DNA from 3 places in the Ligilactobacillus sp. JN-6 (Y).1 genome. Region 1 is predicted to be linked to each of the others. Evidence: predicted binding sites of a transcription regulator. Region 1 holds the regulator's gene; each other region holds the start of a gene.
What was found. Region 1 encodes LexA, which represses DNA repair genes until DNA is damaged. Its sites were predicted from a motif close to CNAACANNTGTTNG; they were not measured.
Positions count from the first base shown of each region.

Region 1 (3,218 bases):
TCAATGGCAACAGCCACTATCTTAACAAGGAAAAACTCCCCAAGGGAAATTATATTGTAGTTGGGCCCCACCGTGCCTGGTTCGATATGATCTATTTTGCTTTGGCCGCTTCTCCAAAACCATTTTCCTTCATGGCTAAAAAAGAGTTATACAAAAACCCAATACTACGTTTTATCCTAAACCACGCCAATGCTTTCCCAGTTGATCGTTCCCATCCTGGCCCATCGGCAGTCAAGGCCCCCGTTAAATGGTTGCGTAAACGTGATGTTTCATTGATCATGTTCCCTTCTGGGACCCGCCATTCTCAAGATATGAAAGGTGGCGTTACTTTGATCGCTAAACTGTCAGGAGTACCGATCGTGCCAACAGTCTATCAAGGCCCACTCTCCCTAAAATCCCTTTTTTCACGTAAACGCGTTACTGTTGCGTTTGGTGATCCGATCTATCTTGATCGCAAAGCAAAAATGACCACTGAATATCAAAATGAACTGCTGAGTCGAATTGAGACAGCATTTGAAAAATTGGACCAAGAGATCGATCCCAACTTTAAATACGTTGACGTATCAAAACATTCAGATAAATAACGATAAATAAAAAGTCGGGTCATTACCCGGCTTTTTTAGTAAAAATGATTTTATTTTTTCTTCCCGTAGTTAGCTTTCATAGATGTCATCATTTGATTAAGTTTCTTTTCTGAAGGCTTTTGACCCATCTGTAACATCATTTGTCGTAACATTTGTTCATTGATTGGCGGGTTCTTTTGTAAATAGCTTTCCATGTACTTACGAGCACCATAAAAACCACCTACGAGCCCTACGATCAAGGCGATAATGACTATTACGATCCATACTGGTGTGGACATTATCAATTACTCCCTTCCTTTACTTTTGTTTACCTAATTAAGTTTACACAATTAACTGAAAAAAATAAAGGGGGCGAATAAATTCCTGTCCCTTTTTCAGCGCTGCAACCATCAGACTTCGCTTATTATCAAAAGCTAACACTATAGGGGCTGGTAACTTCGCAAATACTTAACTTGAATAAGGGCCGCACAAGCCTAACCAGCAACAATTTTAATCGTCACGTAAACCACGTTTTCTTTGGATGTTTTTGACTTTCTCTGGTGTGACCTCTTTGCCTTTTTTGTCATAAACTTGTGTCATTTCGAGCTGACTGCGAAAATTTTCACGAAACTTACTTAAATAGGTTGAACGTAAACGTTGTTGTTCTTCTTGTTCTTCTTTGGTTAAGCCACTTTCCTTTTTCTTATGAGCTAGTTCATTGATCCTATCCAACAGGTTTTGTGGGATACCATTAGCCATGTCTTATACTACCTCTTCTCTTATAAAAATTTGCTTCAATTATGATACACACTATGTTAAACAATTAATAGCAAAAACTCAAGTATTTCATCCGAACATTAGTTTGAAATGGCATACGTAATGTGATACGCTTAGACTATAAAAATTAAATGAGGTGTTCGTGATGTCCAAATTAATCGAAGAACGACAAATCTCCGTGTTAAAATTCATCTACGAATGTGTACATGAGAAAGGTTACCCACCTACTGTCCGTGAGATCGGTGAAGCGGTCGATCTCTCTTCAACATCAACTGTCCATGGACACATTGCACGTTTAGAAAAACGAGGCTATATACGTAAAGACCCAACCAAGCCACGTGCTCTTGAAATAACGACTGCCGGGATGCAGGCACTTGGTATCGGTGAAAAAACTACTAAAATACCTGTTCTCGGTACTGTTACAGCTGGTAATCCCATTTTAACAGTTCAAGAAACGACGGATTATTTCCCCCTACCACCTAATTATGATTCTGCTCAAGATCTCTTCATGTTGACTGTCAGAGGAGAAAGCATGATCAATATCGGGATCCTTGATGGTGACGAAGTGATCGTCAGACAACAACGCTCTGCGGACAACGGAGATATCATCATCGCTATGACTGATGAAAACGAAGCAACTTGTAAACGATTCTTCAAAGAAAAGGATCATTTCCGACTCCAACCTGAAAATGACACAATGGCTCCGATCATTTTAGATTCTGTGACCGTTCTCGGCAAAGTTGTCGGTTTATACCGTAACTTTATCAGCTAAAAAACAAAAAAATCCAAGTAATCTTATTTTGTTTAGACTACTTGGATTTTTTAAATGCAATAGCCCTTTTGTTTTAAGAATGGCCCATCTTTAACAATTCCGCAGCATGTTCACGCGCAAGATCCGTGATCTCAGTGCCTGCAAGCATCCTGGCAAGTTCTTCAACTTTAGCAGACTGCCTCAATTTCTTAACTTTTGTTTCTGTGCGCCCCTTTTGAAACTGCTTGGTAACTAAATAATGATGGTCACTAACAGCAGCAACTTGTGGCAAATGTGTAATACATAAAACTTGAGAACCTTTGGCGATCACACTGATCTTTTCAGCGATCGCCTGCGCTACACGACCGCTAACACCTGTATCGACCTCATCAAAAATAATACTCGTGACACCTTGTTGCTGCGCAAAAATAGTTTTCAACGCTAACATGATCCGCGACAGTTCACCACCAGACGCGATCCGCGACAATGGACCCATCGATTCACCGGGATTAGTTTGAATATAAAATTCGACTTGATCCATTCCCTCAAAGTTAAGTTGATCATTTTGCTGGGACAAAAACTTGACTGAAAAAACGGCCTTTTCCATATACAAAGCTTTTAATTGTTCATGAACAGCCTTTTCCAGCTGGACTGCAGTTTTTTTTCTTTGACTGGTAAGTTGCCGTGCGATTTTCTTAGACTTATTAAACAACTCATCCACATGTTGCTTTAATTCGTCTGAATCTGCATCTGTTTCCTGCATGTCTTTTAATTCAGTTTTGATTTTTTGATAATAAGTTAAAATTTCTGGAATAGAATTCCCATATTTCCTTTTTAACTGATGGATCTCTTCTAAACGCTGCTCGATCTGGTCTAGACGGCCCTCATCCCACTCCATAGTTGCCAATTGATTTGAAATGTCTCGCACTGAATCGGATAAACCATAATAAGCATCTGCAATACGTTGGCTGATTTGCTCTAAATCAGAAGAAAGTTCAGAAACATGTTGCATTTGCTCCATTACTGAACCAACCTGTCCCAATGCATCGATCTCTTCACCAGATAATAACTGATAGCTGTTTTCTAAAGCATCATGAATAGCCTGATAATTATCCAACTGTTCCTTT
Region 1 is NZ_CM176599.1:2,198,105-2,201,322, forward strand. Features, by position in the region: gene AC3XNE_RS10250 (lysophospholipid acyltransferase family protein) at 1-584, shown strand, start outside; gene AC3XNE_RS10255 (YneF family protein) at 635-862, opposite strand; gene AC3XNE_RS10260 (DUF896 domain-containing protein) at 1,074-1,322, opposite strand; gene lexA (transcriptional repressor LexA) at 1,486-2,112, shown strand; gene recN (DNA repair protein RecN) at 2,186-3,218, opposite strand, start outside.

Region 2 (3,218 bases), 410 kb from region 1:
ATCGATCCCTTCACGTAACAAGTTTATTCCTACCAAAACATCAAACTTGCCTAAACGCAAATCACGTATGATCTCCGTTCTTTCTAAAGTCTTAATATCTGAATGCAGGTACTTGACCTTGATCCCTAATTCTTTGAAGTAATCAGTCAGGTCCTCAGCCATTTTTTTAGTCAAAGTTGTAACAAAAACACGCTCTTTTTTTTCAACTCGTTTATTGATCTCACTGACCAAATCTTCCATTTGCCCCTCAGTTTTTCTAACTTCAACTTCAGGATCAAGCAGCCCAGTCGGTCGGATGATCTGTTCTACGACATGATCAGTCTGCTCACGTTCGTACGGGCCAGGAGTAGCAGACATATATACGATCTGATTGACATGTTTCTCAAATTCTGCCAATCTTAATGGTCGATTGTCAAGCGCGCTTGGCAATCTAAATCCATAATTAACCAACATCTGTTTCCTTGAGCGATCCCCATTATACATACCGCGTACTTGAGGCATGGTAACGTGTGATTCATCAACCACTATCAAAAAATCTTTAGGGAAGAAATCAAGTAACGTAAACGGCGGCTCTCCAGGCTTTCTTCCATCCATATGGCGAGAATAATTTTCAATACCTGAACAATAGCCCATTTCTTTTAGCATTTCAACGTCATAAGTCGTCCGCTGTTCCAAGCGTTGCTCTTCCAACAACTTATTGTCTGCTTTTAACTCATTAGTCCGATCTTTTAACTCTTCCTCGATACCATTGACGGCTTCTTCCATCCGTTCTTCGTTTGTCATAAAGTGAGTTGCCGGAAAAATCGCGACATGGTCACGATCACCTAATATTTCACCAGTCAAGGGATCAACTTCACGGATCCGATCGATCTCATCACCAAAAAACTCGACTCTCAAGGCGCGTTCGTCGTGAGAAGCAGGAAAGATCTCCACCACATCTCCACGTACACGGAAGCGCCCCCGTTGAAAATCGATATCATTGCGTTCAAATTGAATGTCTACTAGTTCTCCCAATAAACGGTCACGTTCTATCTCTTGGCCAACACGTAAAGAAATAGTGTGCGCCTTATATTCTGATGGATCACCTAACCCAAAAATAGAAGAAACAGAAGCGACAACGATCACATCATTTCGCTCTAACAGTGAACTTGTCGCTGAATGGCGCAATTTATCGATCTCATCGTTGATACTCGAATCTTTTTCGATATAGGTATCACTAGATGGCACATACGCCTCCGGTTGATAATAATCATAGTAACTAACAAAGTATTCAACAGCATTATTAGGGAAAAACTCTTTAAACTCTCCATATAATTGCCCAGCCAACGTTTTATTATGAGCTAATACCAATGTAGGCTTATTAACATTTTTAATTACATTCGAGATGGTGAAAGTTTTACCTGTCCCTGTAGCACCCAACAAAATTTGAGCTTTTTCACCATCTTCGATCCCAGTGGTCAATTCGTCGATTGCTTGAGGTTGATCACCAGTTGGCTGATAATTCGAAACAAGTTCAAATTCACGCCCATCTTGTCTTTCGATCACCATAGATCCCCCCGATCATTATCCGTTTCAGGCCGAAGCCAGCAATGTATATTGTAGCATACCGAACATGTTTTCGCGATTTTTTTGATTATCTTTAATGTTCAAAAAAATAGAGATGAAGCAGTCACTTCACCTCTAAAATTATTTTTCCTTCAGGTTGTCAACCACCACATTTTTTAACTATCTACTTATTCATTGACAAATTGATCGATCGCTTGTTCGAATGCGTCTCGTTTTTGTTGTGCCCTTTTATTTGTATCAGCTTGAGTACCAATGTAAAATTTAATTTTTGGTTCTGTACCCGAAGGACGGATAGCGATCCAAGTTCCATCTTCCAACAGGTACTTCAATACGTTAGCTTTTGGAAGGTCGATCGTTTCCATAGTCTGATCAGCAAATGTTTTTTCTGACTTATCAAAATCTTCCATAGCAGTGACAGAATACCCAGCAAAGGAAGTTGGTGATTCATTACGAAACTTAGCCATTAAATTTTCGATCTGAGTGGCACCTTCGATCCCGTTGAACGTATGTGAAATAGTTTTTTCCGCAAAGTAGCCATATTCTTTAAATAGGTCTTGCAAACCATCGTAGAGATTCTTGCCTTGTTCACGATAAAAGGCTGCTACCTCAGCTAACATAACCAAAGACTGAATAGCATCCTTGTCACGGACAAAAGGCTTGATCAAATAACCATAACTTTCTTCAAAGCCAAACATAAATGTATGGTTATTATTTACCTGAAAATCTTTGATCTGTTCTGCGATAAATTTGAACCCAGTCAACACATTGATCATTTTAGCGTGATGTTTTTTAGCGATCTTCGTTGCAAATTCACTGGAAACAATCGACTTAACAACAGCGGCATTGTCTGGCAAGCTGCCGTCTTTTTCATGGGCAACCAAGATGTAATTCAACATCAATGCAGCAATCTGATTTCCAGTCAATAACTGGTAATCACCATCCGGTTGACGAACAGCTGCCCCTAAGCGATCAGCATCTGGGTCAACAGCGATCAATAGGTCAGCATTTTGTTCTTGGCCCAATTTGATCGACAAATCAAAGGCGGCCGCATCCTCTGGATTTGGTTTTTTAACAGTTGGAAAATCTCCATCAGTGATCGCTTGTTCTGGGACCATAGTGAAATTCTTGAAGCCTGCCTGTTTCAGAGCTTTTTCCCCAAGCATTGCACCAGTTCCGTGTAAAGGACTAAAGATCAGTTTCATTGTTTGGCCCTCTTTTGCGACTAATTCCTGATCGATAGTCACGTTTTTGATCTCTGCTAAATAAGCTTGATCGATGTTGTCACCGATCACTTTTAACATTCCAGCAGATTTCAACTGGTCTGTATCGGCTACTTTAATTGCAAAAAGATCAGATGCCTGACGGATATATTTAGTGATCATATCTGATTCCTTCGGCGGCATTTGGGCTCCATCTTCACCATAGATCTTATAGCCATTATATTCTTTAGGATTATGGCTGGCCGTGATCATGATGCCCGCATAAGAATGCAGGTAGCGGACCGTAAAGGATAACTCTGGAGTAGGCCGTAAGCTTTCAAACACAAAGGACTTGATATTATGCGCTCCCAAAACCTTAGCTGCTTCGTAAGCAAATTCTTGTGAATGATGTCTAGAATCATAACTAATAGCAACTCCACGTTGTTTTACCTC
Region 2 is NZ_CM176599.1:1,787,009-1,790,226, reverse strand. Features, by position in the region: gene uvrB (excinuclease ABC subunit UvrB) at 1-1,545, opposite strand, end outside; gene AC3XNE_RS08240 (phospho-sugar mutase) at 1,734-3,218, opposite strand, start outside.
Region 2: a site for LexA is predicted at 1,608-1,621, ahead of uvrB (excinuclease ABC subunit UvrB). Genes of this name have one in related genera too.

Region 3 (3,218 bases), 830 kb from region 1:
CTTGAGGTCTCTGATGAAATCAAACAGCCTCATGGAATTGTTCATGGTGGGATCAACGCAGTTTTGGCGGAAACAGCGGCTAGTTTAGCTGGAGAACAAAATGTACCAGAAGGGTCAGCTGTAGTTGGTGTTGATCTGACGACACATCATTTGCGGGCAGCCAAAAGGGGGACTTTGATCGCTAAGGCAACCCCTTTACATATTGGGGCCAATATCCAAACGTGGCAAGTGGAAATTCACAATGAAAAACGACTCACAAGTGTGAGCCAGGTAACCTTAAGTCGAGTGGGCGGTAACGGGTATCGTCATGAAAGTTAAATAAATAACACAGAATTAGTAATTTACCTAAAAAACAAAATACCGTCTACACTAAAGTTGGCAGCAACCTAGTGCAGGCGGTATTTTTTACTTATCATCATGTTCTTCATGCCATTTTTGAATATAAGCTAAACGTTTTTTAAAGCGCGTTTCGTTTCCTTGTTCAGTTGGTTCATAGTATTCATGTCCCTTTATTTCAGGTGGGGCGGTTTCCATGGAAGTTAGTTTGTCATTGCTTTTATGAGCATATTGATAGTTTTCGCCATACCCTAGGTCATCCATTAACTTAGTTGGGGCATTCCTGATCTGTAAAGGTACAGGAAGATTTCCAAAAGAACGAACATCTTTTTTTGCGGACAAGCGTGCCTTATATGCTGCGTTTGACTTAGGGGCGAGTGCCAGATAAATAACAGCCTCTGTCAGATGAACATCACATTCTGGCAAACCGATGAACTGACAAGCCTGAAAGACATTTACTGCTACATTTAAAGCATTAGTATCGGCTAGACCGATATCTTCACTGGCGAAACGGACTAACCGGCGAGCAATATAAAGAGGATCTTCACCGCCATCGATCATTCGCGACAACCAGTAAACGGCCGCGTCAACATCGCTGTTGCGCATTGATTTATGCAGGGCAGAAATAATATTATAATGCTCTTCGCCTTTTTTATCATAACGTAATGATTTTTTGCCTAGTAATTGGTGCAATGTCTGCTGGCCGATCGTAACTTCTTTATCTTTTCGTTCGCCATTAAGGACTGCCATTTCGAGCGTATTTAGTGCGTTACGTCCGTCACCATTAGCGAAGGTCGCAATTTCTTGCAGAGTATCGTTTGAAATGTGGATCGTTAGGTCTGGGAAACCTTGAGATGAGTGTAAAGCGTGTTTTAACAAAGCGACCAGTTCGTCTTGCTGTAATTCGTGTAAAACAAAGACTTTGCAACGAGAAAGCAGGGCGGAGTTTAACTCAAATGACGGATTTTCTGTCGTGGCACCGATCAAAATGATGCTGCCTTTTTCGACATAAGGTAAGAAAGCATCTTGTTGTGCCTTATTGAACCGATGGATCTCATCGACAAAAACGATCGTTCTTTCTCCCATTTCCCGGGCATCTTCTGCATCTTTCATGATCGATTTGATTTCTTTGATACTCGTAGTTACTGCACTAAAAGTTAGAAAATGGGCTTGGGTTTGTGCAGCAATTATTCGCGCTAAAGTGGTTTTACCGACTCCTGGCGGCCCCCAAAAGATCATGGACGAAAGCTGGTCGTTATCGATCAGCTCCTGTAAGACTTTGCCGTGACCTAACAGGTGAGTTTGTCCAAAGAACTCAGCTAAATTTTGCGGCCGTACCCGGTAGGCCAGTGGTGTATTGTTACTTTCATCTTGATCAAAAATAGAAGTTTGTTTCAAATGTTCTCCTCCTTTCATTATTAGGGTAACCACTATTTAAACACATTATGTAACGTAATTGCCGAAAAAGCAAACATATGTTTCAAAAGAGACAACAAAAGAGTCTGAAACAAATCACATTCATTTGTTTCAGACTCCTAGGTTACTGCCTGTGTTTCATTAAAATATAAACTCATCTAATTACCTAATTTTCCTTTGAAGTCAACTTAATTTTCCAACGTTTCGGGCGAATACTTTTAAGGTTCAGCCCCGCGATCTCACTCATACATATCATCTTGGAGGTTCACATGTTTCTCCTAAGATATTCACACATTAGGGGGTGCTGAACTTTGTTTTCTGTAAGGAAAGACCACATTTCAGCAACCCTAGTTGAGCAACCATCTTTTGCATTTTTTTCACTGAACTGCAACTGCTCCCTCACCTAGGCTTTGGTCAACACCAGTTTTTGAGATCTCATGACCAGCCTTTTGCGGGTTAACGGACCTAAAACGATTCATGTTGACTTCATCACTTCCGATCGACTAAATTTTCTGTGGTTGAAGCGCATCTCATGTTGGTTCAATCACCCTCTAAAGAAGAAATATTCTGTGTTTGGAACTTTTTTCATGTTGGTTCCGACACCTTCTATCATATCCTCTATTTTGATTAGATCTAGCGGATTTAATACGTTTGAAACTTTAATTATTTTGTTGCTATATTCAATTGTCTAACTCACTAACTGAGTCTTGATCTTTCCTTACACTTACTTTATAACACATCTCCAAGCTTAATGCAACCGTTTTCTCTTGGCAAAATTCACAAATTAGATGGGCTTACTTCCATCTCTTAAATCCTATTGTAGCAATGTTTTGAAGAAAAATAGTAAATTCAAATGCCAATTTGTACATAAAAAGCCTCGTATTCGAATTAAGGAATACGAGACGTATATTATTTAATTACTGAATTTCTATTTTATGAGTTTTACTTTGACCTTCAGTCGTCTTAGGCAAAGTAATTTCTAAAACGCCATCTTCATATTTAGCACCGATCTTCTCATGGTCTACATCAGGAAAATTATATTGACGAGTGAATCTGCCAGAGCTGCGTTCGCTGGAGATCATATTGCCGTCTTTGTCGCTTTGATCACTGAATGATTGACGTTTGGCAGAAACGGTCAATGTGTTGTCTTTGAAGTCGATCGAAATATCTTTCTTGTCAACACCAGGCACATCGATCGCCACGGTATAATCTGTATCAGTTTCTTGCACATCACTACGTAATTCTTTAAAAGAATCACTCATGTTCATAAACGGACGGCCAAAGTTTTTGAAAAATTCATCTCCTGAATCCATCAAATCATTGAAGCGATTAGAAATATCGTTAGCCATAACACCAAAACTTCCTTTCTATAATTGATAATTCGTTACCTACTTTGATGATAGTGTTAGGAATTACCTTCCTTCACTATTAATTTTATACGTTTTTAAAGTAGATGCAAAGAAAAA
Region 3 is NZ_CM176599.1:1,368,582-1,371,799, forward strand. Features, by position in the region: gene AC3XNE_RS06335 (PaaI family thioesterase) at 1-318, shown strand, start outside; gene AC3XNE_RS06340 (replication-associated recombination protein A) at 406-1,734, opposite strand; gene AC3XNE_RS06345 (Hsp20/alpha crystallin family protein) at 2,670-3,101, opposite strand.
Region 3: a site for LexA is predicted at 1,805-1,818, ahead of AC3XNE_RS06340 (replication-associated recombination protein A). Genes of this name have one in related genera too.